DNA from 4 places in the Rhodoferax sp. GW821-FHT09E07 genome. Region 1 is predicted to be linked to each of the others. Evidence: predicted binding sites of a transcription regulator. Region 1 holds the regulator's gene; each other region holds the start of a gene.
The links. The regulator sigma-54, encoded in region 1, starts transcription at its own class of promoters, with help from an activator protein. The targets are predictions, from matches to a motif close to TGGCANGNAANCTGCTTT.

Region 1 (7,780 bases):
CCGACGACCGTGAGTTCACTGCCAGTGGCGACATCGACGACCTGGACGGCATGCGCCAGTTCGCCGTGGCCTACCTGCGCCACGAGCAGGACCTGGACCTGCAGGCGTTTGCGGTGAGGTTCGACAACTACTACCTGGAAAGCAGCCTCTACACCAGCGGCCGCGTGGACGACGCGGTGAAGCGCCTGCAGGCCGCCGGCAAGACGTACGAGCAGGACGGCGCGCTGTGGCTCAAGAGCACCGACTATGGCGACGACAAGGATCGCGTCATGCGCAAGCAGGACGGAACCTACACCTACTTTGTGCCCGATGTGGCGTACCACATCGCCAAGTGGGAGCGTGGCTTCACCAAGGTGGTGAACATCCAGGGTACGGACCACCACGGCACCATCGCCCGCGTGCGCGCCGGCCTGCAGGCCGCAGGCGTGGGCATTCCCCAGGGCTACCCTGACTACGTGCTGCACACCATGGTGCGCGTGGTCAAGGGCGGCGAAGAGGTGAAGATCAGCAAGCGCGCGGGCAGCTATGTGACGTTGCGCGACCTCGTCGAATGGACCAGCAAGGACGCCGTGCGCTTCTTCCTGTTGTCCCGCAAGCCCGACACCGAATACACCTTCGACGTGGACCTGGCCGTCACCAAGAACAACGACAACCCGGTGTACTACGTGCAGTACGCGCATGCGCGTATCTGCTCGGTGCTGGCCACCTGGGGTGGGGATGTAGCCAGCCTCAAGGGTGTGGACCTGTCGGCGCTGGACAGCCCGCAGGCCCAGGCCCTGATGCTGCTCTTGGCCAAGTACCCCGAGATGCTGACCGCCGCAGCGGCCGACAACGCGCCGCATGACGTGACCTTCTACCTGCGCGAACTGGCCGCCAGCTACCACAGCTACTACGATGCCGAGCGCATCCTGGTGGACGACGAAGCGGTAAAACTGGCGCGTCTGGCGCTCGTCGCAGCCACCGCGCAGGTATTGCACAATGGCTTGGCGGCGCTGGGCGTGAGTGCCCCGCAAAAGATGTGAGACTTGGGGGTCAGACCACTTGCCTAGCAATGTGCTGTGACCCTCACTGATTAAGAGAGAGAAAGCAGCACATGAAGTTTGAACGTGGCGGAACCATTGTGGGTTTCATCGTCGGTGTGGTGGTGGGCCTGGGGGCCGCGTTGGCCGTGGCGGTGTACGTCACCAAGGTGCCCGTGCCTTTCATCAACAAGAGCCAGAGCCGCAGCGCCGACCAGGACGCGGCCGAAGCCCAGAAGAACAAGAACTGGGATCCCAACGCGCTGCTCTACGGCAAGAACCCTGCGCCTGCGGTGCCCACTGCTGCCGCACCGGCCTCTGCCGCGTCGGGCGCCAAGGCCGCCAAGCCGGAGACAAAGGCAGACGTCAAAGCCGATGCCAAGACCGATGGCAAGGCAGACCCCAAGGATGCCAAGGCCGCCAAGCCGGACGCCAAGGGCGAACTCAAACCCGCTGTGTCGGCAGACCCCCTGGGCGACCTGGCGAAGGCCAAGGCGGGCGCAGCCAGCGAGGCCGATGCATTCACCTACTTTGTGCAGGTGGGCGCATTCCGTACCGCTGAAGATGCGGAGGCCCACCGCGCCAAGCTGTCGCTCAGCGGCATTGAGACCAAGATCTCCGAGCGCGAGCAGTCGGGCCGCCCGGTGTTCCGCGTGCGGGTAGGCCCGTTCGACAAAAAGGACGACGCCGACAAAGCCAAAGACAAGCTGGACAAGAGCGGTCTGGAAACCGCCTTGGTGCGCGTGCAGCGCTAAGCAGCGCTGGAACTTTCCCCGCCCAGTCCACTCCCATCCAGGCACTTTGGAGCTTTTGAACCCATGAAACGTCGCGTATTTACCCAAGCCGCCACTGGCGCCGCCATCGCATCTTCCGCCCTGTGGGCCGCCAGCGCCCAGGCACAGGCCAAAGCCCCGCAAGCGGGCACTGATTACCAGCCTGTGGACCCCCGCGCTCCCGTGGAGGCCCCTGCTGGCAAGGTCGAGGTGGTGGAGTTCTTCTGGTACAGCTGCCCGCACTGCAATGCGTTTGAACCCACCTTGCAGGCCTGGATTCCCAAGCTGCCCAAGGACGTGTCCTTCCGCCGCGTGCCTGTGGCTTTCCAGGACAGCTTTGTGCCCCAGCAGCGCCTGTACTACGCGCTGGAGGCCATGGGCCTGGTGGAAAAGCTGCACTCCAAGGTGTTTGCCGCCATCCATGTGGAGAGGCAAAACCTCAGCGGTGGTGATGCCATCGTCGAATGGGTGGCCAAGCAGGGCGTGGACAAGGCCAAATTTGTCGAGCAGTACAGCTCGTTCAGCGTGGCTACCAAGGCGACCAAGGCCGCCCAGCTACAAAACGCCTACAAGGTGGAAGGCGTGCCCGCCCTGGGTGTGGCTGGCCGTTACTACACCGATGGCTCCATCGCCGGCAACATGCAGCGCGCGCTGCAGATCGTGGACGCGCTGATCGTCCAAGCGCGTACCGCCCGCTAAAAAACACGCCTCTGCGCGGGCCGCAGAGGCAATCCACAGGGCTAGAATGATTTGTCATTCAACCCCTTTGTGGAGAGTTTCCCCATGGCACATCAGAAGTACCGGCTGGTCACCCGCAGTGATTTTGATGGGCTGGTGTGTGCGGTGCTGCTCAACGAGCTGGACCTGATCGACGAGATCAAATTCGTCCACCCCAAGGACATGCAGGATGGCAAGGTGGAGGTGTCCGACCGCGACATCACCACCAACCTGCCCTATGTGCCCGGCGTGCACCTGGCTTTTGACCACCACGAGTCCGAGACCGTGCGCAACACGGGCGAGCGCCCCAACCACATCATCCTGCCCGACGCCGATTCGGCCGCGCGCGTGGTGTTCGACCACTATGGCGGCGCCAGCCGCTTTCCGGCCCGCTTCCACGACATGATGGAAGCCGTGGACAAGGGCGATTCGGCCCGCTTCAGCCACGACGAGATCATGAACCCCACGGGCTGGGTGCTGCTCAACTACCTGATGGACTCGCGCACTGGACTGGGCCGCTTCCGTGAATTCCGCGTCAGCAACTACCAGCTGATGATGGATTTGATCCAGTACTGCCGCCACCACGGCATTGACGAGATTCTGCAGCTGCCCGATGTGGTGGAGCGCGTGGAGCTGTACTTTGACCACGCCGCCAAGGCCAAGGAGCAGCTGCTGCGCTGCTCCACCGTGCATGGCAACCTGCTGGTGCTGGACCTGCGCAACGAAGACACCATTTTTGCAGTGAACCGTTTCATGGTCTACGCGCTGTTCCCGCAGACCAATATTTCCATCCACGTGTTGTGGGGTCTGCAGAAGCAGAACACCGTGTTTGCCACCGGCAAGTCCATCACCAACCGCAGCTCCAAAACCAATATCGGCGAGCTGATGTTGTCCTACGGCGGGGGCGGCCATGCCAATGCGGGCACCTGCCAGGTGGAGAACGACCGGGCTGCCGAAGTGTTGCAGGCGTTGGTCAAAAAAATTAACGCCGACGGCTGAACCCGCCAAGGCGCGAAATGCGCAAAGCGCTCGGTACAATGGCCGAAGCGCTTTTCGAGCAAGTTTCGTGCCTTTATGAAAAAAACCATCCTGTCTGTGACCGTGTCGCTGGTGTTTGCCAGCGCAGGCGGCCTTGCGTGGGCCGAAAAAGCCGACCGAAACAAGCCCATGAACGTGGAGGCGGATGCCCTGCGCTATGACGACCTGAAGCAGGTCAGTGTCTTCACCGGCCATGTGGTGTTGACCAAGGGCAGCATCCTGATCCGTGGCGCCCAGATTGAGGTGCGCCAGGACCCCGATGGCTACCAGTACGGCGTGGTGACCGGTTCGACCGCCACTCCCGCGTTTTTCCGGCAAAAGCGAGAAGGCCTGGACGAGTTCATTGAAGGTGATGGCGACACCATCGAGTACGACGGCAAGGCCGACACCGTGCGCTTTGTCAAAAAAGCCCAGCTGCGCCGCCTGCGCGGGGCCACGCTGGCCGATGAGGTGACGGGCGCCGTCATCCTCTATGAAAACCTGACCGACAAATTCACCGTGGACGGCGCCCCCAAGACGGCTGCCGCCCCGGCCGGCCGCGTGCGCGCCATGTTGACGCCCAAACCCGAGTCCGAGGCCGCCACGCCGCCCCAGCCCGGCGCCACCCTGCGTGCCACGCCGCAACTTGAGAAGCCCGCCCAGTGAGCGACATTCCCCAAGAAGCCCCGGACACCAGTACCGGGCGGCTGGAAGCCCGGCATTTACAAAAATCCTATGGCAAACGCCAGGTGGTCAAGGATGTCTCGCTGGCCGTGCGCACCGGCGAAGTGGTCGGCCTCTTGGGCCCCAACGGTGCGGGCAAAACCACCTCGTTCTACATGATCGTGGGCCTGCTGCGCGCCAGCGCTGGGGACATCACAATTGATGGCCAGTCCATCGAGCACATGCCCATCCACCGCCGCGCGCGCCTGGGACTGGGCTATTTGCCGCAAGAGGCGTCCATCTTCCGCAAGCTCAATGTGGGAGACAACGTGCGCGCCGTGCTGGAGCTGCAGCGCGACGAGGCGGGCGAGCCGCTCACGTCGGTCGAGATTGAAAAACGCCTGACCGCACTGCTGCAGGATCTGCGTGTGGAGCACCTGCGCGAATCGCCCTCGCTGGCCCTGTCGGGCGGTGAGCGGCGCCGGGTGGAGATTGCACGGGCGCTGGCCACGCGGCCGCGCTTCATCCTGCTGGATGAGCCGTTTGCCGGTATCGACCCGATTGCGGTGATCGAGATCCAGCGCATCATCAACTTCCTTAAGGGACGCGGCATCGGGGTGTTGATCACCGACCACAACGTGCGCGAAACCCTGGGCATCTGCGACCACGCCTACATCATCAGTGACGGCCATGTGCTGGCGCAGGGCACCCCCTCCGAGATCGTGAACAACGCCGATGTGCGCCGCGTCTATCTCGGCGAACACTTCAAGATGTGATGAAGCAGGGTCTTTCCTTACGCGTCTCCCAACACCTGGCGCTCACGCCCCAGTTGCAGCAGTCCATCCGTCTACTGCAGCTCTCCACGCTGGAGCTGAGCCAGGAGGTGGAGCAGATGCTGGACGAAAACCCGTTTCTGGAACTGACCGAGGACCGGGCCGAGCGCGAGGACTTCGGGCTCAGCACCTCCGACGCAACGGTGAGCGAAGGCGATCGGCTGTCAGAGACCGGTGACGCTGAATACGCTCCTAATTCTGTAGCTGACTACGCAACATCCACGGGGGCTGGAGCCTCCAGCGATGAAGAAGCGGCGCCGCTGAGCAGCAGCGACGAACCCAACTGGGAAGGCGACGGCACCACCGAAATGACGCCCGACGATGGCGAGTGGGGTGTGGACGCCAAGGCCAAGGCCAACAACCTGGGTGACGACGAAGAAAAGGACGCCACCGAGCTGGCGCGCTCCACCGAATCGCTGCAAGCCTATCTGCACCGCCAGGCCCTAAGCCTGCGTACCAATGCCACCGATGCGGCCGCGCTGCGCTTTCTCATCGAATCCCTCAACGACGATGGCTACCTGGAAGACCCGCTGGAAGACCTGGCGCGCAGCCTGAACCCCGGCGACGAAGAACAACTGCAGGACCTGGCGCACCACTTCACCGTGGCCCTGGGCCTGCTGCACAGCCTGGAGCCTGTGGGCGTGGGGGCGCGCGATTTGGGCGAATGCCTGCGTCTGCAAGTAGCCCATTTGCTGGCCAATGCCGAAGAAGATGGCGAGCATGACCGCCTGGAGGTGCTGCAGGTCGCGCTGGGCATTTGCCGCCAGCCCATGGATCTGCTGGCGCGGCGCGACATCAAGCGTCTGGTGCAGATGGGTGTGGGCAGCGACACGCTGGTGCGCGAGGCGATTGCGCTGATCGCCCGGCTGGAGCCCAAGCCCGGGCGCCGCTTTGTGGACGTAGAGCGCAACATCATCGTGCCCGACGTGCTCGTGGTGGCCATCGGCAAGGCCGGCGGCATTCCGAAGTTCCGTGTGCAGCTCAACCCCGACGTCATGCCGCGTCTCAAAGTGCACGACATCTACGCCAATGTGCTGCGCAACCACCGTGGTGGCCGCGACGGTGCGGGCCACGCTGCGCTGCAGCAGCGTCTGCAAGAGGCGCGCTGGTTCATCAAGAACATCCAGCAGCGCTTTGACACCATCCTGCGTGTGAGCACGGCCATCGTGGAGCGGCAGAAAAACTTCTTCACCCACGGCGAACTCGCCATGCGCCCCCTGGTGCTGCGCGAGATTGCCGACGAGCTGGGCCTGCACGAGTCCACCATCAGCCGCGTGACCACGGCCAAGTACATGGCCACGCCGTTTGGCACCTTTGAGCTTAAGTACTTCTTTGGCTCGGGCCTGGGCACCGAGAGCGGTGGCAATGCCTCCAGCACCGCGGTGCGCGCGCTGATCAAGCAGTTCATCGCCTCCGAGAGCGCCAAAAAGCCCTTGAGCGACAACCAGATTTCCGACATGCTCAAGGAGCAGGGCATCGAGTGCGCACGGCGCACCGTGGCCAAATACCGCGAGGGCCTGAAGATCGCCCCCGCCTCACTCCGCAAAGCGCTATGAACCAACTGACCCTTTTTCTCCCCTGCGCAGCCGGCGTGGAGGAGTACCTGGCGCCGGAGATTTTGCAGATCACCGGTCTGCCCCCCGGTTGCGTGACCAAGCAGCGTGGCGGCGTGGCCGTGCGCACCTCGTTTGCGCACGCCATGCTGCTCAACCTTTACAGCCGCCTGGCCCAGCGCGTGCTCGTGCTGGTGTCGTACACCGAGTACCGGAGCGAGCAGGACCTGTACCGCGCCGGCCTGCAAGTGCCGTGGGAGCAGTGGTTCACCCCCAAGGAAAGCATCAAGGTCGAGGTGACGGCGCAGCACAGCCCGCTGACCTCGCTGAACTTTGCCGCGCTCAAGGTGAAGGACGCCGTGTGCGACCGCTTCCGCGAGGTGGCCAACGGCGTGCGCCCTGATGTGAACACGCAGTGGCCCGATGTGCGCATCTACGCCCACCTGACCACCGACGCCTGCTCGCTGTACATCGACACCTCGGGCGAGCCGCTGTTCAAGCGCGGCTGGCGCGAAGACAAGGGCGATGCACCGCTGAAGGAAACCCTGGCCGCCGCCATGATTGCCGCCAGCGGCTGGGCCTCGGGGGACGACGACCTGATGCCGCTGTACGACCCCTGCTGCGGCAGCGGCACCGTGGCCATTGAAGCCGCGCAGATTGCCTGCAACATCGCGGCCGGTTCGCTGCGTCGCTTTGCGTTCGAGAAATACCGCCCCTTCCGTTCGCAGGAATGGGCGGACATGAAGGCCGAGGCTGCTGCCAACGTGGTCAAGCCCGATCCGGGCCAGACCGCGCTGATCTACGGCAGCGATGTGTCGCACCGCATGGTGGACTTTGCGCAGCGCAACGCGCAGCGCGCCGGCGTGGCCGATGTGATCGAGTTCCGCGGCGGCGACGCGCTGCAGCGCATGCCCCCGATTGAGGGCGGCGGCGTGATGGTGCTGAACCCGCCCTATGGCGAACGTATCGGCATCGGCGGTGTGGCTGGGGAGGGCGAGGGCGCCCGCTTTGGCGCGCGTGAATTGGCGCAAACCGACGAGGGCGTGGACTTCTTCAACCAACTGGCCAGCCACTGGAAGAAGAACTACAGCGGCTGGACCGCCTGGGTGCTGACGCCGGACCTGAAGCTGCCTAGCAAGATGCGTTTGAAGGAATCACGCCGCGTGCCCATGTGGAACGGCCCGCTGGAGTGCCGCCTGTTCAAG
Region 2 (7,780 bases), on a different contig from region 1:
AGGGCGGTGTTTTTTGCGGTGCCGGCGCTGGACTGGTTCAGGCCCTGGCAGTACAGGCTCAGCGTGGCTGGGCTTTGGGCGAACAGGCGCGCGGCTTCCAGCAGGTCTTCCTTGCGGATGCCGCAGGTCTGGGCCACGGCCTCTGGCGTGTAGTCGCGCACTGTGGCCTTGAGGTCTTCAAAGCCAGTGGTGTGCTCGGCGATGAAGGCGGGGTTGGTCCAGCCTTCCCACAGCATGAGGTGCAGCATGCCGTGGAACAGCATCACATCGGTGCCGGGCTGGATTTGCAGGAACAGATCGGCCAGCTCCACCGTGTCGGTGCGGCGTACATCGGCCACCACGATCTTGAGCGCGGGGTTCTTGCGCTTGGCGTCTTCGATGCGGCGGAACAGGATGGGGTGGGCGAACGCGGTGTTGGAGCCGACGATGAAGATCGTCTGCGCGTGGTTCACATCGTCGTAGCAGGCGGGCGGGGCGTCGGCGCCCAGCGTCTTCTTGTAGCCGGCCACGGCGCTGCTCATGCACAGGCGCGAGTTGGTGTCGATGTTGTTGGTGCCGATCAGGCCCTTGGCCAGCTTGTTGAAGACGTAGTAGTCCTCGGTCAGCAGCTGGCCGCTGACATAGAAGCCCACGGCGTCGGGCCCGTGGTCGCGCACCACGCTGGCGAACTGGTCGGTGGCCAGGGAGAGCGCGCTGCCCCAGGAGACCGGCTGGGGTGCGGCGCCGCGCTCCAGGCGCTGCAATGGCTGCAGCAGCCGGGTTTGCAGGGTGACGGGTTCGCTGGCGGTGAGGTGCAGCGTGGAGCCCTTGGAGCACAGGCGACCGAAGTTGGCCGGGTGGTCCGGGTCGCCCCGCACGCCGGTGATTTGCGCGCCCTGCGACTCGATGATGACGCCACAGCCCACACCACAGTACGGGCAGGTGGAGCGCGTTTCGGTCATGCTTACGTGTCCTTCTTTGTAGGGTCAGGCGGTGGCGTTGCGGCGCAGGGGGCCGGCGATGGGGCGCACCAGGTCGGTGGCATGGCCTTGCAGCTCAGCAGACTTGAGGAAAACCTGGCCGCCGTCGAGCTTCACTTCGAACTTGGGCGTACAGCCTTCATCAGGTGCGCTGGCCTGTCCATCGCACAGGCCAATGGTCCAGTTGTGCAAGGGGCATGCCACGCTGGTGCCAAACACGATGCCTTGCGAGAGCGGCCCGCCCTTGTGGGGGCAGCGGTCCAGCAGCGCAAACACTTCGTCCTGCGTGTTGCGGAACACCGCCACGTCCAACCCGCTGGCACGTTCTACACGGCGCGAGCCCAGCACGGGGATGTCGTCGATCTTGCAGATCAGGGTCCATTCGGTCATTTCGTTCTTCCTAATGCTATTGTTTTGAGAGCTGCTAGCGCAATAAATACGGGGGCTAGAGGCCTGTTTCGTTGATGTTTATGCTTTGAGGCCGGAGTACATGCCGGTCACCCGGTCCATCACCGCCAGCAGGTTTTCGCTGCTGATAAACACATCGGCCATGGGCTTGGGTCGCTGCGCGCCTTCTTGCAGTTTCTGCAGCGCCATGTCGAAGAACACCCACTGTGCATCGGCCAGCATCAGTTCGTCCTTGATGCGGGCGGTGGCTTCGGGCGCGTTGCGCAGCAGCTCCATGGCGGCGGTGAACTCGTTGCGTGCCTTGGCAATCTCAGCCGTGGCCGCGCTGGCATCCACCGGCAACGTGGCGGCCAGGTAGAACTTGGCCATGCGCTGGCTCAGCATGCGCTGGCGCCCGGCGACGTTCACCAGCTTGCCCACCGGTTTGGCGAAGGCCGCCTCGTACTGCACCGTGCCCTGGTGGGCCAGGGCCAGCACCTTGGCGTCCAGCTGCAGCAGGCTGCCGGCGTTTTCGCGCGTGGGGGCTTTGCCCACCAGCGCGGTCTTGTATTCGGACCAGGCCGCGTCGAGCTTGCCGTAGGTAGCCTGCACGTCAGGTGTGGGGGCAAAGCCCTTGAGCTCGGCCAGCTGGCGGTCAAACAGCGCCATGGACTTGTCCAGCACCAACTGCGCACTGGTCTTCTCCACGTTTTGCAGCAGGGCCAGCCAGGCTTTGCCCATGCGCTGGCTCAGCATGCGCTGGCGCCCCGCCTTGTTGATGGCGTCGCTCAGGTCCACCACCTGGGCCTGGGCTGGCAGTGCCAGACCCAGCCCACCGGCGGCGGCCACAGCAATCAGGGTTCTGCGTTGCATGGCAGTGGCCCTCAGGCTTTCACGGCTTCGAACTGGCGGGTGTCGACCTGCGCGTCCTGGAAGTCAAACCAGGGATCGGGCTCGCCGTCCAGCGCGAACAGCAGCTCTTCGTTCAAGGCCTTGCGGCCCTCGGCGTCTTCCAGGATGCGCTTCTTCACATAGTCCAGGCCCACGCGGCTGACAAAGTGCACCGTGCGTTCCAGGTACCAGCCTTCCTTGCGGTAGAGCTGCATGAAGGCACCGGTGTACTCCAGCACTTCTTCAGTCGTCTTGAGCTTGACGAAGAAATGCGCGACCTCGGTCTTGATGCCACCGTTGCCGGCGATGTACATCTCCCAGCCGCTGTCCACGCCAATGATGCCCACGTCCTTGATGCCGGCTTCGGCACAGTTGCGGGGGCAGCCGGAGACGGCGTACTTGACCTTGTGCGGTGCATACATGCGCCAGTGGGCGCGCTCCAGGTCCTTGCCCATTTGCGTGCTGTCCTGCGTGCCCATGCGGCACCATTCGCTGCCCACGCAGGTCTTCACCGTGCGCAAGGCCTTGGCGTAGGCGTGGCCGCTGGGCATGCCAATGTCCTTCCACACGCTTACCAGGTCTTCCTTCTTCACGCCCAGCAAGTCGATACGCTGGCCACCGGTCACCTTGACGGTGGGAATCTTGTACTTGTCCACCGCGTCGGCAATCTTGCGCAGCTCGTTGGCCGTGGTCTCACCGCCCCACATGCGCGGGATGACGGAGTAGGTGCCGTCCTTCTGGATGTTGGCGTGGCTGCGCTCGTTGATGAAGCGGCTTTGCGGATCGTCCTTGGCTTCCTTGGGCCAGCTGCTGATCAGGTAGTAGTTCAGCGCAGGGCGGCAGCTGGAGCAGCCGTTGGGCGTCTTCCAGCCCATGCCTTGTTGCACCTGGGCGATGGTGAGAAATTTTTCCTTGAAGATAGCGTCGCGCACTTCCTGGTGGCTGTGCTCGGTGCAGCTGCACATGGCCTTCTTCTTGGGCGTGGCGGAGTAGTCGCCACCGGCCGTGAACATGATGATCTGTTCCACCAGTCCGGTGCAGGAACCGCACGACGCGCTGGCCTTGGTGTGCTTTTTCACCTCGTCCAGGGTGAACAGGCCTTTTTCCTTGATGGCCTTGCAGATGGTGCCCTTGCTCACGCCGTTGCAGCCACAGACCTCGTCGCTGTCCGCCATGGCAGCGGCCTTGTTCTGCCCCTGGTGGCCCACGTCACCGATGTTGGAGCCGCTTTCGCCAAACATCAGCTTGTCGCGGATGTCGGCAATGCTGCGGCCGTCACGCAGCATCTTGAAGTACCAGCTGCCGTCCACGGTGTCGCCGTACATGCAGGCGCCCACCAGCTTGTCGTTCTTGATGACCAGCTTTTTGTACACGCCGCCAAAGGGGTCACTCATCACGATCTCTTCGGTGCCTTCGCCGCCGGTGAAGTCGCCGGCCGAGAACAGGTCGATGCCAGTGACCTTCAGCTTGGTGGAGGTCAGCGAGCCGGTGTAGCGGCCAATGCCGTACATGGCCAGGTGGTTGGCGGCCACCTTGGCTTGCTCAAACAGGGGGGCCACCAGGCCATAGGCGATGCCGCGGTGGGCCGCGCATTCGCCCACGCTGTAGATGCGGGCGTCGGTCACGGTCTGCATGGTGTCGGTCACCACAATGCCGCGGTCCACATGCAAGCGCATGCTGGCGGCCAGCTCGGTGTTGGGGCGAATGCCCACGGCCATCACCACCAGGTCGGCTGGCACCTCAGAACCATCTTTGAACTTGATGGCCTTCACGCGGCCATCGTCGCCACCCACCAATTCCTGGGTTTGTGCGCCCATCAGGAAGTTCAGGCCACGCTCTTCCAGTGACTTGCGCAGCAGGCCGCCGGCCACGGTGTCCAGTTGGCGTTCCATCAGCGTGGGCATCACGTGCACCACGCTCACCGTCATGCCGCGCAGCATCAGGCCGTTGGCGGCCTCCAGGCCCAGCAGGCCTCCGCCGATGACGACGGCGTGTTTGTACTTGGTGGCCGCCTCGATCATGGCGTTGGTGTCGGCAATGTCGCGGTAGGCGATCACGCCTTGCAGGTCTTTGCCGGGAATGGGCAGGATGAAGGGGTTGGAGCCGGTGCAGATCAGCAGGCGGTCGTACTCGGCCTCGGTGCCGTCAGAGGCTTTGACGATGCGCTTCACGCGGTCCACTTCCACCACTTTTTTGCCGGCGTGCAGCGTGATGTTGTTTTCGGCGTACCACTCGAAGGAGTTCAGCACGATCTCGTCCAGCGTCTGCTCGCCGGCCAGCACGGGGGAGAGCAGGATACGGTTGTAGTTGGGGTGGGGCTCGGCACCAAAGACGGTGATGTCGTACAGGTCCGGGGCTACCTTGAGCAGTTCCTCAAGGGTGCGCACACCGGCCATGCCGTTGCCAATCATTACCAGTTTCGATTTTTTCATAGTAGCCACTCCAAGGACGAGAAGACTTTGCGGGATGCGGCGGTGCCACATGCCAAAAATAGGGGGTAGAGGAGATCTGCGCCTTCTGCAAAGGCGCACCAGCAAGCACTGGCGTTGGACAGACTGCGACTGCGCGACGTCGTTGTGCGCAGAACCGGCATGGCTGTCATCTCGTTTGAGCGCGTCGTTGCGCCCGGCTCAGCCAATGCAAGAGCTGTGCCATATGATCGGCACCTGTTCGCGGTCACCCGCTCTGCCGGTGTGGGTGGTGTGCGAATTGCGTGGCACCCAAGGCCCCGCAAGCCCCGTTATTCCTAGCTGAAACTGAATTTTCATGACCTCCGCCCTGCTGTGTTCCGCCCGCCAAAAGACCGCGCCCACGCTGGCTGCTGACCTGCAGGCGGTGGGCATTTCGGTGCTGGCCACGGTCGATGATTGCAGCAAGTTGGTGCAGGGCGTGGTGCTGCACGCACCAGATGTGGTGATTTGCGATGTGCCGTTGCCCACCAGCGCGTGGTTCCAGGCGCTGCAAGTGGTGAGGCAAACCGTGCCACGCCCGTTGATCGTGTTCACGAATGACAGTGATGCCAGCCATATCGAGCAGGCCACCGAGTGCGGCGTGCATGCCTATGTGGTGAATGGCTATGGGGCTAACCGGCTGCGCCCGCTTATCCATCTGGCACAGGCACGGTTTCAAAAGGCCGAGCAACAGCGCCAAGCCTATGAAGAACTGGCCACCCGCTTCGAGGAGCGCAAGGCGGTGGACCGGGCCAAGGGCATTCTGATGCGGGCCCAAAGCCTGTCGGACGACGACGCCTTCCGCACGCTGCGCTCGGCCGCCATGAGTTCCAACCAGCGCATGGGCCAGTTGTCGCAGCACATCATCCAGTCGGCCCACTTTGCCGAAGCGGTGAACCGGTCGGGCCAGTTGCGCATGTTGTCGCAGCGCCTGGTCAAGTTGCACCTGCTGCAGGCCATGCAGGTGCAGACCGTGCACCATGCTGCCCTGTTGCAGGACTCGGTGCAGTGGGTGGATAGCAACTTTGCGCTGCTACGCAAAAACCTGTCGCAGCCCACCTATGGCGATCTGCTGGGGCAGGTGGCCCAAACCTGGGAGCTGCTGAAGGCCGCGTTAACCGCAGGTGGCACGGATGTGGTGGAGCGCGAGGCCGAGGCCCTGCTGATGGGCGCCGAGCGCCTGACCGCCAGCCTGGAGAGCTCGGGCGCGGCCGCACCGCTGCAAGTGCTGAACCTGGCCGGACGCCAGCGCATGCTGTCGCAGCGCTATGGCAAATACGCGTTGCTGGCGCTGGTGAGCCAGGGCATTGCTGTGGAGCTGGCCCAGGCCAGTATGCGCGCTGCCCAGCAAGATTTCGAAAAAGCGCTCACTTACCTGAATGGCCTGCCCCTGAGCACCCCCGCCATCCACGAGGCTCTGGGCGCTGCGGGCGTGGCGTGGCTGCAGATGGTGGCCGCGGCCCAAGACGCCCAACGCCTCAGTCCCGCCAAGCGCGGCGCTCGCCTGGAAGACCTGGCGGCTGGCAGCGAGACCTTGCTGGGCCTGTTCGAACAGCTGTCGGGCCACTACGAACACAGCATGCAAATGCTAGTGGGATGAGGCTGGACCAAGGGTTAACCCGCACGATTTTGGTGCGTTGCAGCAGAATTCGGCACTGAAATTGCTTATCTTGGTGCATGGCTTTTGACATAGACATTGGCTTTGCATCCCAGGCCGGGCGCAAACCTCTTAACGAAGACTTCTGCGCCGCCATGCTGCCCACCCAGGGGCAGGAAGACATGGGCTCCATCGTCGCCATGGCCGACGGCGTGAGCGCTGGCGGCATGGGCCGCGAGGCTGCGCAGACCACGGTGACCAGCCTGGTGCGCGACTACTTTGGCACCCCCGAGACCTGGGACACAACCGTCGCCCTGGACCGCATCATCGCTGCGCAAAACGCCTGGCTGTGTGGCATCAACCGGCGGCGCCAACCCGCCATGGGCCTGACCACGCTGACCGCGCTGGTGCTGCGCGGCCACTCGTACACGCTGGCCCATGTGGGGGACGCGCGCTGCTACCTGGTGCGCGACGGCAAGGCTACCCAGCTCACGCAAGACCATGTGGTCAACCACCCGGACCTTAAACACCAGCTGCTGCGTTCCGTCGGGGCCGAAGACCACCTGGTGGTGGACTACCTCCAGGGTGACCTGCAGGTGGGCGATGTGTTCATTCTGCTCACCGACGGTGTGCACGGCGAAGTGGCGGCCCGCCGTCTGCCCGAATATGCGGCCATGGCGGACGCGCGTGACGCCGCCCAGAAGCTGGTGGACCTGGCGCTGACCCGGGGCAGCAACGACAACGTGTCCGCCATGGTGGTGCGCGTGCAGGGGCTTCTGGAGGCCACGCTGGCCGATGCCAACCGCCGGGCCGAGGCCTTGCCCATACCCGCAAAGCTGAAAGTCGGCGACACGCTGGACGGTTTTGTCGTGACGGCGCCCATTGCCGACAACGGCATCAATGTGCTGTACCAGGTGCGTGACCCAGCGACGCAGACGCTGTACGCCCTCAAGACCCTGAACACCGCCCGCGCCCACGACCAGGAAGAACGCGCCATGCTGGCCCATGAGGCGTGGCTGGCGCTGCGCATGCATTCATCCCGCGCAGCGGACCACCTGGTGGCCGTGCACGAGCGCTTGCCCAATGGCCGTGAGCGTTCGGCGTTTTATGTGCTGTATGACTGGCATGGCGGTGAGACCCTGCAGCAGCAGCTGGACCACCACACACGCGTGGCACCGGCCGTGGCGCTGGGCTACACCATGCAGGCGCTCAAGGGGCTGGCGCGCCTGCACCGGCAGGGCGTGGTGCACCGTGACATCAAGCCCGCCAACCTGCACCTGGGTGACGACGGCGTGCTGCGCGTGCTGGACCTGGGTGTCGCCCTGAGCGGGCGTGAACCCGCCGCCATGCGGGCGCTGCACGCGGGCACGCCCAGCTACGTGAACCCCGAGCAGTGGGGCTTTCGCACCAAGGCTGGTAATGGCAAGACGGAAGCGGAGGACGGCGAAGCCCAACTTCCCAATGCACAGAGTGATTTGTTTGCGCTGGGCGTGACG
Region 3 (7,780 bases), on a different contig from region 1:
ACGATGCCCCTGTGGCCCCGTGTGTCCAGCAGTTGCGCGGGCTGGATGGTGCCCACAAAGTCTTTGCTGCCACCTCCACGGATCTGCAGCGGCGTGCGCTCGGCCACGGCCGTGCGGACCTGGTCCAGCAAATGGGCAAGAGCGGGGGTATCGGGCATGGCGCCGATGGTAAAGCGCTGCCTTCTGCCCCGGTGTGAATTTTTTGGTGCCTGCACCACCAAAAAATTGGTGGTGCAGGACACGGGACTCAGTCGACGAAGAAGTTGACCGGCAGGCCCGGCACTTCCACCCGCATCGAGAACACCGCGCCAGACAGCGGCATGGCTGCCAACTCGGCCGCACTGCGGCCATGGCGCGCAGTCGTCACGTACAGGGTCTTGAGGTCTTCACCCCCAAAGCAGGGCATGGTGGGACACTGGGCGGGCACAGGGATCTCGGCCAGCAACGTGCCATTGGGCGCGAACTTGCAGATGCGTCGGCCTTCGAACATAGCCGCGTAGTAGTTGCCCTGCACGTCCACCGCCGCGCCATCGGGACGGCCTGCGTATGCGGTGGTCTCAAAGGTCCACCCGGCAGGCTTGGGAGCGCACTGCTGAAAGTTACGCTGTTCGTCCAGGGTGTTGGTCTCCAGGTCATAGTCCCAAGCGTGCACCACATGGTTGGGCGTATCGGACCAGTAAATGGTCTGGTTGTCCGGGCTCCAGGCCAAGCCGTTGCCCGTGAGGGCCCCGGCTGCGTGCTGCACCACCTCGGGCACGCCACGGCGGCAGTCAATGGAGAACAGCGCCGCCGCACGGCGAGCCTTGGGTTCGTCAATCGTGCCAACCCAAAAACGACCCAGCGCGTCGCACTTGCCATCGTTGGCCCGTACCACGGCCGTGTCATAGGGCAGGGTCACAATGGGTTCGAGCGCCCCACCCCACTCCCGCGCACGGAACACGCCGTGGCGCAGCGCGATGACGAGCCCGCCGCGGGCGGCGGGCGCAATGCAACCGGGCTCAGTGGGCATGTCCCACGCCTGCACACTGCCCATGTAAACGTTGGCCCGCAGAAGCTTTTTGCCGGGAATGTCCACCCAGTAGAGCTGCTGCTCAGTGGGGTGCCAGAACGGCGATTCGCCGAGTTCGAAAGTGTCTTGGCTCAGGGGTTGCCAGCTCATAGCGCGCGCTCCACGTCGATGCGCATTTCGCAGGAATAGGTCTGGCCCGGCTGCAGCACCACCACGCCCAGGTCGCCCCCAGCAGTGCCAGTCTGGGCCATCAGGTTCAGCGCGTTGTTCACATGGCTGACCGGCTCCACGGCAATGTTGTCGCGCTGCGGGTTGGTATAGACCACCAGATGCCTCAGTGCCGACGACACCTGCACACGCAGCACGCTGTCGCGCAGGGTCAGCACGCCGCCCCAGCCGTCAAAGCAATGGTCCACCGTGAGCGACTCCAGCGTTTGGTGCAGGCCGGGGTGGGCCACACGGTGGGTAGGCAATTTGTCGGAGCCCATTTCCCAGCGGCCTGTGGCCGAGAACTGCACCTCGGTACCTGGGCGCTTGGGGAAGTAGGGGTGCCAGCCCAGGCCCACTGGTGCTGCCACGGGCGACTGGTTGGTGATGGACAACGTCATCTCCAGCGCGCCCGCCTCCAGCTTGAAAGCTTGGGAACAGTCAAAGTCAAACGGCCAGGACGCGTCGGCCTTGTGCTCAAACGACAGCAAGGCGAACTGCTCTGTGGACTCGAGAACCGCCCAGGGCCGCTGCCAGGCCACCCCGTGGATGGCGTGGGGCTCGGGCTCGAAGTTCTTGACCAAGGGGTGACTGGTGCCGGCCCATTGCAGCTGGCCGTGGCCAATGCGGTTGGAAAACGGGACCAACGGGTAGCTGGCCGACTGGCGCACGGTCTGCATCTGGTCGCCGGGCAACGAGCTCAGCACAGGTTCCGTGCCCAGCCACAGACCGGCAATGCTGCCGCCCAATTCAGGTTTGATGTCGCACAGCAGGTCGCCGTTGCGCAAGGTGAGTGTGGAATTCATGGCGGCATTGTGCACCGGCAGATCCCAAAAAAATGGCCCAGCGGGACCGAAATCCTGCTGGGCCGAAGTCTCAAGAAGAATTGAAACTGGCTCGTAACCGAATCCTGAGGATTAGCGGCTGTAAGCGGTCTCGCCGTGGGACGTGATGTCCAGGCCTTCGCGTTCGTCTTCTTCGCTGACACGCAGACCGATGGTCAGGTCCACCAGCTTGAAGGCGATCACAGACACGATACCGGACCACACGATGGTGATCAGCACAGCCTTGGCTTGGATCCACACTTGCGAAGCGATGGAGTAGTCAGCGGCAGTGATGCCAGTCGCTGTCACCCAGTCAGCCACGAAACCGGGGCCACCCAGGGAAGGCGAGTTGAACACGCCAGTCAACAACGCACCCAGAATACCGCCCACGCCGTGCACGCCGAACACGTCCAGTGTGTCGTCAGCGCCCAGCAGTTTCTTCAGACCCGTCACACCCCACAGGCAGACGAAGCCAGCCAGCAGACCGATGATCAACGCGCCACCGATACCGACGTTACCGGCAGCAGGTGTGATGGCAACCAAACCAGCCACGGCACCGGAAGCGGCACCGAGCATGGAGGCCTTGCCTTTGTGCAGGGCTTCACCCAAGGACCAAGACAACACGGCAGCAGCGGTAGCGACAAAGGTGTTGATGAAGGCCAGGGCAGCGAAGCCGTTGGCTTCCAGAGCGGAGCCGGCGTTGAAGCCGAACCAGCCCACCCACAGCAGGGATGCGCCAACCATGGTCAATGTCAGGCTGTGAGGGGCCATGGCTTCCTTGCCGTAGCCAATGCGCTTGCCCACCATGAATGCGCCCACCAGACCAGCCACAGCAGCGTTGATGTGCACCACGGTACCGCCGGCAAAGTCCAGCGCGCCGGATTGCCAGATGTAGCCTGCAGTGGCGTTGACCTTGTCCACCACGTCTTTGCTGGTGTAGGCATCAGGGCCGGCCCAGAACCACACCATGTGGGCAATGGGAGCGTAGGAGAAGGTGAACCACAGCACCATGAACAACAGCACGGCGGAGAACTTGATGCGTTCTGCGAATGCGCCGACGATCAGGCAGCAGGTGATACCGGCGAACGTGGCCTGGAAGGCGGCAAACACGATTTCAGGAATCACGACGCCCTTGCTGAAGGTAGCAGCGTTGGCAAAGGTGCCGGCCGCGTTGTCCCAGATGCCCTTCATGAACAGGCGATCCAGTCCACCAAAGTAGGCGGTACCTTCGGTGAAGGCCAGGCTGTAGCCGTAGATGAACCACAGCACCACGATCAGCGAGAACGTGACCATGACCTGCATCAGCACGGACAGCATGTTCTTGCTGCGCACCAGGCCGCCGTAGAACAGGGCCAGACCAGGAACTGTCATCAAGATCACCAGCAGTGTGGAGACCATCATCCAGGAGGTGTCGCCCTTGTTGGGCACGGGTGCAGGTGCAGCCTCTGCAGCAGCAGGAGCGGCGGCGGGTGCCGCAGCAGGAGCTGCAGCAGCGTCAGCAGGTTTGGCTTCTGCAGCAGGTGCAGCAGCAACGGGTGCGTCGGCGGGTTTGGCGTCTTCGGCCAGGGCGAACGACCCGGCTGTCAGCAGGCTCAGGCCCAAGGCCAGGGAAGCAAGCAGTTTTTTCATGTTATTGGCTCTCTTTCGGGTTACAGCGCTTCTTTGCCGGTTTCGCCGGTACGAATGCGCACGACCTGTTCCAGGTTGTAGACAAAAATCTTGCCGTCGCCGATCTTGCCGGTGCGGGCAGCACCTTCGATGGCTTCGATCACGCGGTCCACCAAAGCGTCGTCAATCGCCGCTTCGATCTTCACCTTGGGCAGAAAGTCCACCACGTATTCCGCACCGCGGTACAGCTCTGTGTGGCCTTTTTGACGTCCGAAGCCTTTGACTTCGGTGACGGTAATACCTTGCACACCAATGCCAGACAAGGCTTCTCGCACCTCATCGAGCTTGAACGGTTTAATGATGGCCGTTACGAGTTTCATGTGTTCACCTCAGCTTGATAACAGTTGAATACAGACACCGGGTCTGGCTGGTCTGCTTCTCCACGGGTCTGGAGATAAGACCCCTAAAGCAGAAGCCATGCCAAGTTAAAAGCCCCTCTATTTCACAAGGCCACGCCCCAAGCAGCGCGGACTGGAGTAACATACCTGTACATAAATACAGCATGCACTTAACTGGTGCAATCTGTGCGCATGCACTGCCTTGCAGCGCACCGTTTTGGGAGCATAGGGCCATGAGCTTGTCTTTGGTGCAGAGTCGCGCTCTGCTGGGGCTGGAAGCAGCCAAGGTCACCGTCGAAGTGCATCTGGCCAACGGTCTGCCCAGCTTCAGCCTGGTCGGTCTGGCCGATGTGGAGGTGAAAGAGGCCCGCGAACGGGTGCGCTGCGCCATCCAGAACAGCGGCCTGGAATTTCCCCATAACAAGAGAATCACCGTCAATTTGGCCCCGGCCGACCTGCCCAAGGACTCTGGACGGCTGGATTTGCCCATTGCGCTAGGAATTTTGGCGGCCAGTGGGCAAATCGACGGGACCGCGTTGGCGCAGTACGAGTTTGCCGGGGAACTGTCGTTGTCCGGCGCCTTGCGCCCGGTACGCGGCGCCTTGGCCATGGCGCTGGCGCTGCGCACCGCCCAGGTCAGCACCCGTTTGGTGCTTCCGCCCGACAGCGCCGAAGAGGCGGCGCTGGTACCAGACTCCCATGTGGTGCGGGCGCGTCACCTGCTGAATGTGGTGCGTCACTTTGCGTTGCCTGCCCCCGCGGGCTCTGCGGAGCTAACCCCCGAACCGGAGGACCCGGACGGATGGGTCCGCGTGCTTGGCACCCCGCCGGGCTTGCGCCTGCGCGACGCTGATATGGCGGATGTGAAGGGCCAGGCCGCTGCGAAGCGCGCACTGGAAATTGCGGCGGCAGGCGGACACTCACTTCTATTAGTGGGACCACCAGGGTCCGGCAAGTCCATGCTGGCACAACGCTTTGCGGGCCTGCTACCGGACATGAGCACCGACGAAGCGCTGCAAAGCGCCGCCATTGGCAGCCTGTGCGGCCGCTTTGATTTGCAGCGCTGGGGCTTGCGCCCCACGTGCAGCCCTCACCACACGGCAAGTGCCGTGGCTCTGGTAGGAGGGGTGGCAATGGCCAGATTGTTTGAGAACTTTCACGCTTTATGAGAAAGTAGCGCGGTAAATAAGAACTTAGCGCTATGACAAAGAATCAGGGACGAGTAGTAATTGATGAATTAGCCAACCTACTAAATACTAGGGAAAGGTGGCGGATTGACTGGTTGGGCGACGTGTTCCCGCAAGGGCCACATAACGCTCAACACATGATCGATGTGTTTTTGAGCCCTCTCTACCCCAATGTTGAGGGCATCTTGGTTGCGCCGAATGCAGCCGATGTCGCGCGGCAAATCAGGGTACCTCTAGGGGTTGGGTACTTACCCCTCCTGTACAAGGGCGCCATTTTCCATGGCGGCAAGCGCGTCCCATTGCGCCCAAATCGGGTGGATCTGCGGCGACTCAAGATCGCGCCAGCCCACAGCACATTGCTGGGGCTTCAAGACAACATCCCCCGCTTTTTTGGGAACCAGCAAGATCAATGGCCGATCCTCCGCTCTGAATACACACTGGGACGGCTGGCATGGTCTCAAAGGAATCCATCAAAAATTCTAGCGATTTCGGATATCAACCAGGTGGATCCGTACTACGTGATGATTCCCTGCGTCGAAATCGCCCGTTTCTTCTTCTGCCCTTCAAGCGTGCTGGCACGAAGTGCTTTCTCACATGGATGGGACGACCTCATCTGGGAACCCAAGTGCGACACAACAAAATTACCCCATGAAATAACGGTGGGAACGCAAACTGTGCTTGGGCTCAAAGTTACCGACGCACGACACCTTGCTTACAAATTGATCAGTGACCGGACGCAGGATGCACTCAACGCTATTCAGCGCTCGGTTCAGTCAACCTCCCAGAACCGTCGATCCAAGGAGCCCCTGACGTGCGTCTTCCCCTTCGATGACGACACCGAAATTCAGGCCGAAGTAGTTGCTATCCCAACTGGTACGTCCTTGAAAGAGCGGTACTTTGTGACACGGCTACTGAAATGCCGCCGTCCCCTACCGTTTGACATCTGTTATGCATATCCCATGATGCACCCAGGACAGGGAGAGAATAAAGACGATAAAGACTTAAAGCCTATGTCCGTTGGAGGCAAGCCTCAAACGAGCACTGAACAAAAAGGCGACCCCAAAACACAAATCGTCGCATCAAACTCGAAGGACCTCAAAAATGAGGGCAAGCTCAGTGACGGACAAGGGGCGCCAGCCAAGTGGATTCAAGAAGTGGTTATCGCGTCAGAAGAAGATCGGTTTGACGGTCTGTCTCAAATCACAGCAACGCTGGCCCCCAAAGCCCGGCAAGAGTACAAAAACAGCGGGGAGAAGAAAAAAGTCATCCTTATCAAAGCCAACGGCATGTCTACGGGCACGCCCAAAGGCTCCAGGCCTATCATCTCCGCCAACATTGACACTGACGCAGTAGAGAAGAGCTCGGACCCCACCATCAAGCTGCTCCTGGCAGCAGTGCCATTCCTGCCGGAGCTTGGGTTTACAGCAATGCCACTACCCGTCATCGGCTTGGCCGCTTATGACACAGAACCGAGAACGGAACGTGCATGGGTCAACATCAGTACTGGTGACTCCGCCGACGGAAAGCCTGCCTTCCGGAGCCGACTCATGGTGGCCATTCACATCGAGCTCCCAGGCGTCCACTGCATCGTGGCTGACATTGAACGAAAAATGGGCAAGAAGAGCACGCAGCCGTTTGGACTCGCCGCCTTCTATCTGAGCCCCGATGCAGACATAGAAAACTTCTTGGGTGACCTTGCAACAGCGGTTGTGCAGCGCAAAGGTTGGCCGGTTTTTGATGTTCGCAAGAAAGTCTTCAAACTCAACCAAGAGACCAGAGTTGCAGGGCTGCGGGGCCATCACAAGAAGGTGAATGATGGACAAAAGATGGCTCAAAAAATAAAGAGTCGCTTTCTGAGTGCGTATTCCGATTGACTCCCTCCAAAGATGCATCAGAACTCGGTGCTATTCAACTATGGCGCAGGGGTATGACAATCCGATCCACTTGCTAAAGTAGCTACTAAACATCTAGTAGCTACTTCATGGATATCGAATCTATCCCCACTGACAACCCCGATGCCCGCTGGTCAGGGCCCGTGGGAGATGTGCTGGTTGAAATCAAGCGCAGCAGCAATGCGAGTGATGTCCGTGATGCCCTCATCGGGCTGGCTTATGCCTTGCCGCTAGCAGTCAGGCACTGTGCCTTCTGGGGCGTTCACGACTGACACCTCAGCGACTGCTGGAAGAGGTAAAGCAGTTTCGCAGCATCGTCCGATCGGACTTGGCCAACATCGGGCCTTCTCGTCTGTACAACTGGTTCCATTTAAATCCTCCGTTTCAGTAACTACTGACTTTTCTCATTTGGGGCTAAACGCTCACTGCTTTCACCGCCTGCAATGACCCAGTGGACGCCTTTCCATGGCTGGCAGGAGAACTGCGCTCAGTAGTAGCTCCATGCTCAGAAAGCGCACCGCCGCTGGCGTGTGCTGCAGCTTTGGGATGTCCCGATCGGCTTCTAGCTGGTTTGCGTGGAACAGGGTGTGCGCTGGCGACTGGCGCAATGTTCCAACTACAGCCCATGAGGCTGTTTTGTCTGTACGTTCCTAGC
Region 4 (7,780 bases), on a different contig from region 1:
TGGCGAACTCCTGAAACAACAGAGTGGGTGGTGCGCCATCATGCCATGCGCCAACCGCAATCCGGCTGTGGCAAACCCTCAGCGCAACGTCACATCTCGCCAGCCCAACCCTGCGCGGGTGGCACCGGGCTGGGCACCCAGCCGGGGCCGGTATTCACAACCCACCCAACCGGCGTAACCGAGCTCATCGAGCAGCGCCAGCAGGTACGGGTAGTGCAGCTCGCCCTGCGAAGGCTCTTGGCGCTCTGGCACACCAGCAATCTGGATATGGCCCACCGTGCCCATGGGCAGGTACTGGCGCAGCTTGCTGGCCACGTCGCCCTCTGTGACCTGGCAGTGGTACAGGTCCATCTGCACCTGCAAGTGGGACGAGCCCACCTCAGCCACCACGGCATGCGCCTGGGCCTGGTGGACCAGAAAGTAGCCCGGCATGTCGCGCGGGTTGATGGGCTCAATCAGCAGCGTGCAACCCTGGGCGGTAGCCTGCTCGGCGGCCCAGCGCAGATTGCGCACATAGGTGGCGCGCAGGGCAGCGTGGTCCGCGCCCTGCGGCACCAACCCCGCCATGACGTGGATGCGCGGGCACTGCAGCACCATGGCGTAGTACAGCGCCGTGGTGATACCCGCCTGGAACTCGGCCTCTCGCCCCGGCAGGCAAGCGGTGCCACGCTCGCCACGGTCCCACGCGCTGGCCATGGCGGCTGTCTCGTTGCCGCCAGGCGGGGCATTGAACAGCACCTGCTGCAAGCCGGCCGCATGCAGCGGCGCGGCCAACGCGTCGGGCGTCCAGGCATAAGGAAACAGAAACTCCACGCCCGCAAAACCATCCGCCGCCGCCGCCGCGAAGCGCTCCAGCAACGGATGCTCGTTGTACAGAAAGCTCAGATTGGCGGCAAAGCGAGGCATGGGCGGCGCGAAACCTGGGCCGTCAGCGGGCCAGTTTGTAGACCGAGGTGCCGGCGCGCAAATTGGGCGCAAAGCGCACGGTGCGGCCCTCCTGCAGACCGAAGCTGTCGAGCACGCGCAGGCCGTTGCGCTGCGCCAGCTCGGCCAGGTCGGCGTGGGTGCCGACCCGGATATTGGGCGTGTCGTACCACTGGTAGGGCAGGCGCCGCGTGACGGGCATGCGGCCCTGCAGGATGCTCAGGCGGTTGGGCCAATGCGCAAAGTTGGGAAAAGCCACGATGCCCACCCGGCCCACGCGCGCCGTCTCCTTGAGCATGGTCTCGGCATTGCGCAGATGCTGCAGCGTGTCGATCTGCAGCACCACGTCAAAGCTCGCGTCCTCGAACATGCTCAGGCCCTGGTCCAGGTTCAGTTGCAGCACGTTCACGCCGCGTTGCACGCAGGCCAGCACATTGGCATCGTCCAGCTCCACGCCGTAGCCGGAGCAACCGCGGTGGCGTTGCAGGTGGTCCAGCAAGGCGCCGTCGCCACAGCCCAGATCGAGCACACGGGCGCCCTGGGGCACCAGGCTGGCAATTGCATGCAGGGTGCTCATGTCGGTCATGCTGCCACCTCCAAGGTACGCGCAATGCTATTGAAATAGGAGCCAACCACGCCCATGTAACGGGGGTCATCGAGCAAAAAGGCATCATGACCGTGCGGCGCGTCGATCTCCGCGTAGCTGACGTCCCGCTTGTTGTCGAGCAGCGCCTTGACAATTTCCCGGCTGCGCTTGGGGCTGAAACGCCAATCGGTGGTGAAGCTCACCAGCAGAAACTTGGCTTGGGTACGGGCCAGGGCTTTGCTCAGGTCACCACCAAAAGCGCGCGCTGGGTCAAAGTAGTCCAGCGCGCGCGTGATCAGCAGGTAGGTATTGGCGTCAAAGTACTCGGCGAACTTGTCGCCCTGGTAGCGCAGGTAGCTCTCGATCTGGAACTCCACGTCCTGTGTCGAGTATTTGTAGCCACTGGCGTGCTCCAGCAGCGCTTCCTTCAGCTGGCGGCCGAACTTTTCGTTCATCACGTCGTCGCTCAGGTAGGTGATGTGGCCAATCATGCGGGCGATGCGCAAGCCACGCTTGGGGACCACGCCATGCTCGTAGAAATGCCCGCCGTGGAAATCCGGGTCGGTCACGATGGCGCGGCGCGCCACCTCGTTGAACGCAATGTTCTCGGCCGTCAGGTTGGGCGCGCTTGCCACCACCACGGCATGCGCCACACGCTCGGGGTACTGCAGCGTCCAGCTCAGCGCCTGCATGCCGCCCAACGATCCGCCCAGCACCGCGGCCAGTGTCTGGATGCCCAGCGCGTCCAACAGGCGGGCCTGTGCGTTCACCCAGTCCTCCACCGTCACCACGGGAAAGTCCGCGCCGTACACCTTGCCAGTACGGGGGTCGGTGTGCATGGGGCCAGTGGAGCCAAAGCAGGAGCCCAGGTTGTTCACGCCGATGACAAAGAACTTGTTGGTGTCCACCGACTTGCCGGGGCCAATCATGTTGTCCCACCAGCCTTCGCTTTTATCCTGCCCCGCGTAAACGCCCGCCACGTGGTGTGAGGCATTAAGCGCATGGCACACCAGCACGGCGTTGGACTTGTCGGCGTTCAGCGTGCCGTAGGTCTCATAGGCGAGGGAATAGCCTTGCAGCGAAGCGCCGCTTTGCAGGGGCAAAGGCGCATCGAACGACAGGGACTGGGGCGTGGCAATCAGCATAAAAACAAAACCCGGCAACGCTAAACGCGGGCCGGGTTGCAATGCCAAAAGGCGGGTCCGTGTTTAGCTGAATTTATTAAGCGCCCGCAAGCTGGAGCAAATTGGCGCTGTGAGTGCAAAGTATATCAAGCACGGCGTTTGGGGCAGAAATCCTTTCAGACGCACCACTTTGGATTGTCTGGCGTGGTTTTTGCTTTAATTTGGTGCATTTTGAAGAATTTCACTTTATTTGCACCAAACACAAGCATTTATTCAAAGAGGGTTTGTATGGAAGCACTAAAACAGGGCGCAGATGCCCTGTTCATTTTGTTGGGCGCAGTCATGGTGTTGGCCATGCATGCGGGGTTTGCGTTTCTGGAGCTGGGCACCGTGCGCCGCAAGAACCAGGTGAACGCGCTGGTCAAAATCCTGGTGGACTTCTCCGTTTCCACCGTCGTCTATTTCCTGGTGGGCTATGGCGTGGCCTATGGCACGCACTTCTTTGTAGGGGCCGAGCAGCTGGCCGTGCAAAGCGGCTATGCGCTGGTGAAGTTCTTCTTCCTGCTGACCTTTGCCGCCGCCATTCCGGCCATCATCTCGGGCGGCATTGCCGAGCGCGCCAAGTTCTGGCCCCAGCTGATCGCCACCGCCGTCATCGTGGGCGTGATTTACCCCTTCTTCGAGGGCATTGCCTGGAACCAGCACTTTGGCGTGCAGGCCTGGATCAAGAACCTGACCGGCGCTGAATTTCATGACTTTGCGGGCAGCGTGGTGGTGCATGCCGTGGGCGGCTGGATCGCGCTCGGCGCTGTGGTGCTCTTGGGCGCGCGCAGCAACCGCTACCGCAAGGACGGCGCCATGTCAGCCCACCCACCCAGCAGCATTCCGTTTCTGGCGCTGGGCGCCTGGATTCTGATCGTAGGCTGGTTCGGCTTCAACGTGATGAGCGCGCAGGTGCTGGACAAAATGTCCGGGCTGGTCGCAGTGAACTCGCTGATGGCCATGGTGGGTGGCACGCTGGTGGCACTGCTGCTGGGCAAGAACGACCCCGGCTTTGTGCACAACGGCCCGCTCGCCGGCCTGGTGGCCGTATGCGCGGGCTCGGACCTGATGCACCCGCTGGGCGCGTTGGTGGTAGGCGGCGTGGCCGGCGCCATTTTTGTGGTGATGTTCACGCTAACGCAGAACAAATGGAAGATCGACGACGTGCTGGGCGTCTGGCCGCTGCACGGCCTGTGCGGTACCTGGGGCGGCATTGCGGCGGGCATCTTCGGCAGCCAAACCTTTGGCGGGCTGGGCGGTGTGAGCCTGGGTGCGCAACTCATCGGCACCGCCATGGGCGTGGCCTGGGCCGCGCTGGGCGGCGTGATTGTCTACGGTGCACTCAAGGCCACCATGGGCCTACGGCTGAGCCAGGAAGAAGAATTTGACGGCGCTGACTTGAGCGTGCACAAGATCAGCGCCACGCCGGAGCGCGAGGCCAACTGGTAAGCCATCGCGATTGCTCTCTATTTGAGAGCAAATTGTTCAATAAATACGTGGGCTAGAGGCCTATTTTGCAGTCAATGCAGGTGCCATGACCACGCTGTCCAGCCAAGCCTGCAGCGCCGCCCCGTGCAGCGGCCGACTGCCCAGGTAGCCCTGCATCACATCGCAGCCCAGCTGGGCGATGGTGGCGCGTTCGGCCTCGGTCTCCACGCCTTCGGCGGTCACAAACAGGTCCATGCCATGGCCCATTTCGATCATGGCCTTGACCAGCTTCTGGGTGCCGGGCGCCTTGTCGATGCCATCAATGAAACTGCGGTCGATCTTGAGTTCGCTGACCGGGAGCTTTTGCAGGTAGGCCAGTGACGAATAGCCGGTGCCAAAGTCGTCAATCGACAGCGGAATGCCCACGGCGCGCAGCGCCTGCAGCAGCTCCACACTCTTCTGCGCATCTTCCATCAGCCCGCTTTCGGTGATTTCCAGGCGCAGGCGCTGCGGGTTGATGCCACTGGTAGCAACCTTGTGGCCCACACGCTGGGCAAAGCCTGCATCCTGCAAATCGCGCGTGCTCACGTTCACAGCAATGCTCAGCGTAGGGTGCGTGGTCTGCCACGCCTGCAGCGTACGCAGGGCCTGGTCCAGCATCCAGTCGGTGACCATGGTGATGTAGCCGGTCTGCTCCGCAAACGGCACAAACTCGGCGGGTGACACAAAGCCGCGTTGGGGGTGCACCCAGCGCACCAGGGCCTCGGCACCCACGGGTCGGCCGTCGGCCAGCGCGAACTTGGGCTGCAGCCACATTTGCAGTTGCGACTGGGCCACAGCGGCGCGCAGGTCGGACACCAGCCCGAGGTGGTCCAGCCGCGCGGCCTCTTGGGCTGCGCTGTACCAGGCGTGGCCCAGCGCCGCGCGCTTGGCGCTGTGCAGGGCTACTTCGGCGTTGCGCAGCAAGGTCCCCACCGCCACAGAGCCGGAGTCCGTGGCATCGGCAAAGCCACAAGTCAGGTTCAGGTCCACGCTGTGGCCGCTGCAGGCCACCGCGGCAGTGGTGGCCCCCTCCAGGTCGGCGCGCAATTGCTCCACGGCGCTGCGCTGGTCGGCGTGAAATGCCGCCGCAAACGTCCCGCCCGACAGGCGCGCCACCACCCACTGGGGCCCAATCACGCCACGCCGAGCCGCCGCCGCCAACACCAGGCTGGCACGCGCACCCAGCTCCTTGATCAAGGTGTCGCCGGTGGTGTAGCCCAGGGTTTCGTTAATGATTTTCAGACGCGCCAAATCCATCAGCACCAGGGTGTTGAAACCCTCGGGAGCGGGATGCTGGGGATTGAGCAGTGCCGTGCGGTTGGGCAGACCGGTCAGGCTGTCCTGGTAGGCCAGGCGCACGATCTGCTGCTCGCGCTGGGACACCGCGTCCGACATGGTGTTCAGGGCCTGGCCCACGCGGTCCACCTCTTGGGTGCCGGTGGCTGGCACCTGGTGCGCATAGTCGCCCTGGGCAATGTGGCGTGCGGCCCGCTCCAGGCGGGCCAGCGGGGCCACCACGCTGCGCGTGGTGCGCCAGGCCACGTAGGTGGCCAGGGCAATTGCCAGCAACGACAGCAGGCCCACCCACATGGCCACGCGCCCAAGCAGCGCATGCGCATCACTGAGCTGCGCCTCCACACGCTGGCGTTCGCGCTGCAGCAGCGCGCTGGATTCGCGCAACATGGCCGTCAGGGACGGGTTTACCTGGTCGTTCAAGGCACGGGCCGCGGCCTGCATGTTGTCGGCCTCGATCTCATCCACCGTGGCGATGAAAGCCTGGGCATACATTGCACGGCACGCGACCAGGCGGCGCAGTGTGGCCTCCTGCTCGGGATCTTTGAGTTCGACGGACAGCGATTCGATGATGCCGTCGATGCTGCGGTTGCGCGCATCCACATCGGCATATTCCTTCACCCGGTCCGCGCGCGGTGCGTGCACCAGGCGCACCAAGGCGCTGCCCACGCCCTCCGTCTGCAGCGATAGCGCCTGTACGCGCAGCAAGCGCTGCATATCGCCAGTTGCAAAACGTTGCGTTACATCAGACACCAGGCGCAACTGCCACGCGGTTTGCGCCAGCGCCAGCAACACCATGAGTACCAGCACGCCCAGCCCCAAGGTCAGACGCCAGGCAATCCGCTTGGGCCACAACCGGGCCAAGCCGGTGGTGGCGTTGGAAAAAGACACGTCAGAAACCATGAACGAAGGTTACCCCTTGCGCAGCCACCAGTCACGCAGCCAGGGGCCCAACGCCCAGTTGCCCGGGCCAAACAACGCCAGCGCGGCCAACAAGATCCCCCAGGTGATGTGCTGCTGCAGCGCAGCGGGCGCGACCTCGGTGAGCGACACCACGGCCACCGCATTCACCACACTCAGACCCAGCGCGGCAAACCGCCCGCCCAGACCCAGAACCAGCAGCACCGGCAGCGCCAGCTCTCCTGTAGTCCCCATGACGGCAGCCAGTTCTGGCGGCAGCAGCGGCACTTTGTATTCGTCCATGAAGAGCGCGATGGTGATGTCCCAGTCGCGCAGCTTGGTCAGGCCCGACGCGAAAAACACCTGCGCCACGTACACGCGGGCCAACAGAGCGGCGAGCGGCTGCAGGGCCTCCAGGCCACGCTCCAGCCAGCCCCAGGCCAGCAGGGCGCGGGTGATCAAGGAGGGCGAGTGCAACAGTGGCTGTGGCATAGGCGTAGGTTTCATGGGTCAAGTGAGAGAAAAGTAGGCGGTATCTGCACCACCGAAAGCAACAAACCGGTTTGCACCGCCAGCGGCAGCCAGGCCCCCACATCCAGGCCGGGGGCTGCATCCAGCGCTTGGGCCAGCGTACCGTCGGCCAGCAGTACCGTCAGCGCATCGGCCTCGCCTACCAGCGCTGCGCGCGCGCGCGGGCGCAGGCCTTGGCGCCAGACCACAGCGTCTTGCGCCACGCGGTCGCGGATCTGCGCGCCCACTTCGGCCAGACTGGGGCTGTGTTCCAGATGGGCGCCGACGATGCTGGCGGCGGGCCAAGGGCTGCGCAGCACGCGGCAGCCTGGGGCCAGGGTGAGCCGCAAGGTGGCGGGGTCTTCTGCGGTGAGCAGCGCCAGGGTAGACAAGTCCGGCGCCTGGTCGGCGGCGGTGGCAGCCGTGTGCAGCGCCCACTCCACGCGGGCCACGTCCGCCAGGTAGGGCTCATCGGCCAACTGCGTACTGGCCTGCACGAACGCAGGCAGGGCATCGCCCCATTGGGCCAGGTCGCCACGCTGTGGCGGCTGAGCGTGCCAGAAAGCCCGGGCGAGATCGCCAAAACTCTCGTCGCCCACGAGCTGTGCCAGCACCGGGTAGGCGCCTCGCAGAGCGCGTTCCGCCAGCTCGTGGCCATTGGACTGATAAGCTTTTAGACCTCTAGCCCCCGTATCCATTGTGCCAGCGGCTACTTTTTTCATAGCGCTCTCGGCGGGCCAGGCAAACAAGGCTTCCACCAGCGCCTGCTGTTGCGCGGCCAGTGTGCTCATGCGGCCAACGGCTCAAAGACGCTGGCGCAGACAGCACGGGCGTGCTGCGCTTCGTCCAGCAGCACGTCCAGCACGGGCACATCGGTGTCCCACTCGATGAGGGTGGGCACGCAGCCAAAACGCGTCACGGCATGCGCGTA

Region 2: a site for sigma-54 is predicted at 4,874-4,891, ahead of nirB (nitrite reductase large subunit NirB). Genes of this name have one in related genera too.
Region 3: a site for sigma-54 is predicted at 4,114-4,131, ahead of glnK (P-II family nitrogen regulator). Genes of this name have one in related genera too.
Region 4: a site for sigma-54 is predicted at 2,835-2,852, ahead of AC07OE_RS15850 (ammonium transporter). Genes of this name have one in related genera too.

Annotation. Positions count from the first base shown of each region.
Region 1 is NZ_JBWKOP010000009.1:102,413-110,192, forward strand. It holds gene argS (arginine--tRNA ligase) at 1-1,022, shown strand, start outside; gene AC07OE_RS18310 (SPOR domain-containing protein) at 1,094-1,774, shown strand; gene AC07OE_RS18315 (thiol:disulfide interchange protein DsbA/DsbL) at 1,838-2,491, shown strand; gene AC07OE_RS18320 (exopolyphosphatase) at 2,576-3,508, shown strand; gene lptA (lipopolysaccharide transport periplasmic protein LptA) at 3,584-4,192, shown strand; gene lptB (LPS export ABC transporter ATP-binding protein) at 4,189-4,965, shown strand; gene rpoN (RNA polymerase factor sigma-54) at 4,965-6,578, shown strand; gene AC07OE_RS18340 (THUMP domain-containing class I SAM-dependent RNA methyltransferase) at 6,575-7,780, shown strand, end outside.
Region 2 is NZ_JBWKOP010000003.1:370,927-378,706, reverse strand. It holds gene AC07OE_RS07590 (nitrate reductase) at 1-941, opposite strand, end outside; gene nirD (nitrite reductase small subunit NirD) at 966-1,349, opposite strand; gene AC07OE_RS07580 (type IV pili methyl-accepting chemotaxis transducer N-terminal domain-containing protein) at 1,428-2,219, opposite strand; gene nirB (nitrite reductase large subunit NirB) at 2,231-4,669, opposite strand; gene AC07OE_RS07570 (type IV pili methyl-accepting chemotaxis transducer N-terminal domain-containing protein) at 5,004-6,287, shown strand; gene AC07OE_RS07565 (bifunctional protein-serine/threonine kinase/phosphatase) at 6,365-7,780, shown strand, end outside.
Region 3 is NZ_JBWKOP010000006.1:80,437-88,216, forward strand. It holds gene glcE (glycolate oxidase subunit GlcE) at 1-158, opposite strand, end outside; gene AC07OE_RS12980 (SMP-30/gluconolactonase/LRE family protein) at 248-1,159, opposite strand; gene AC07OE_RS12985 (aldose 1-epimerase) at 1,156-2,022, opposite strand; gene AC07OE_RS12990 (ammonium transporter) at 2,134-3,669, opposite strand; gene glnK (P-II family nitrogen regulator) at 3,690-4,028, opposite strand; partial or broken gene AC07OE_RS13000 (YifB family Mg chelatase-like AAA ATPase) at 4,280-5,173, shown strand; gene AC07OE_RS13005 (hypothetical protein) at 5,248-7,107, shown strand; gene AC07OE_RS13010 (hypothetical protein) at 7,215-7,397, shown strand.
Region 4 is NZ_JBWKOP010000007.1:301,299-309,078, forward strand. It holds gene AC07OE_RS15830 (M20/M25/M40 family metallo-hydrolase) at 1-1, opposite strand, end outside; gene otnI (2-oxo-tetronate isomerase) at 79-906, opposite strand; gene metW (methionine biosynthesis protein MetW) at 929-1,510, opposite strand; gene metX (homoserine O-succinyltransferase MetX) at 1,507-2,655, opposite strand; gene AC07OE_RS15850 (ammonium transporter) at 2,923-4,125, shown strand; gene AC07OE_RS15855 (putative bifunctional diguanylate cyclase/phosphodiesterase) at 4,186-6,330, opposite strand; gene AC07OE_RS15860 (DoxX family protein) at 6,352-6,846, opposite strand; gene AC07OE_RS15865 (HvfC/BufC family peptide modification chaperone) at 6,843-7,640, opposite strand; gene bufB (MNIO family bufferin maturase) at 7,637-7,780, opposite strand, start outside.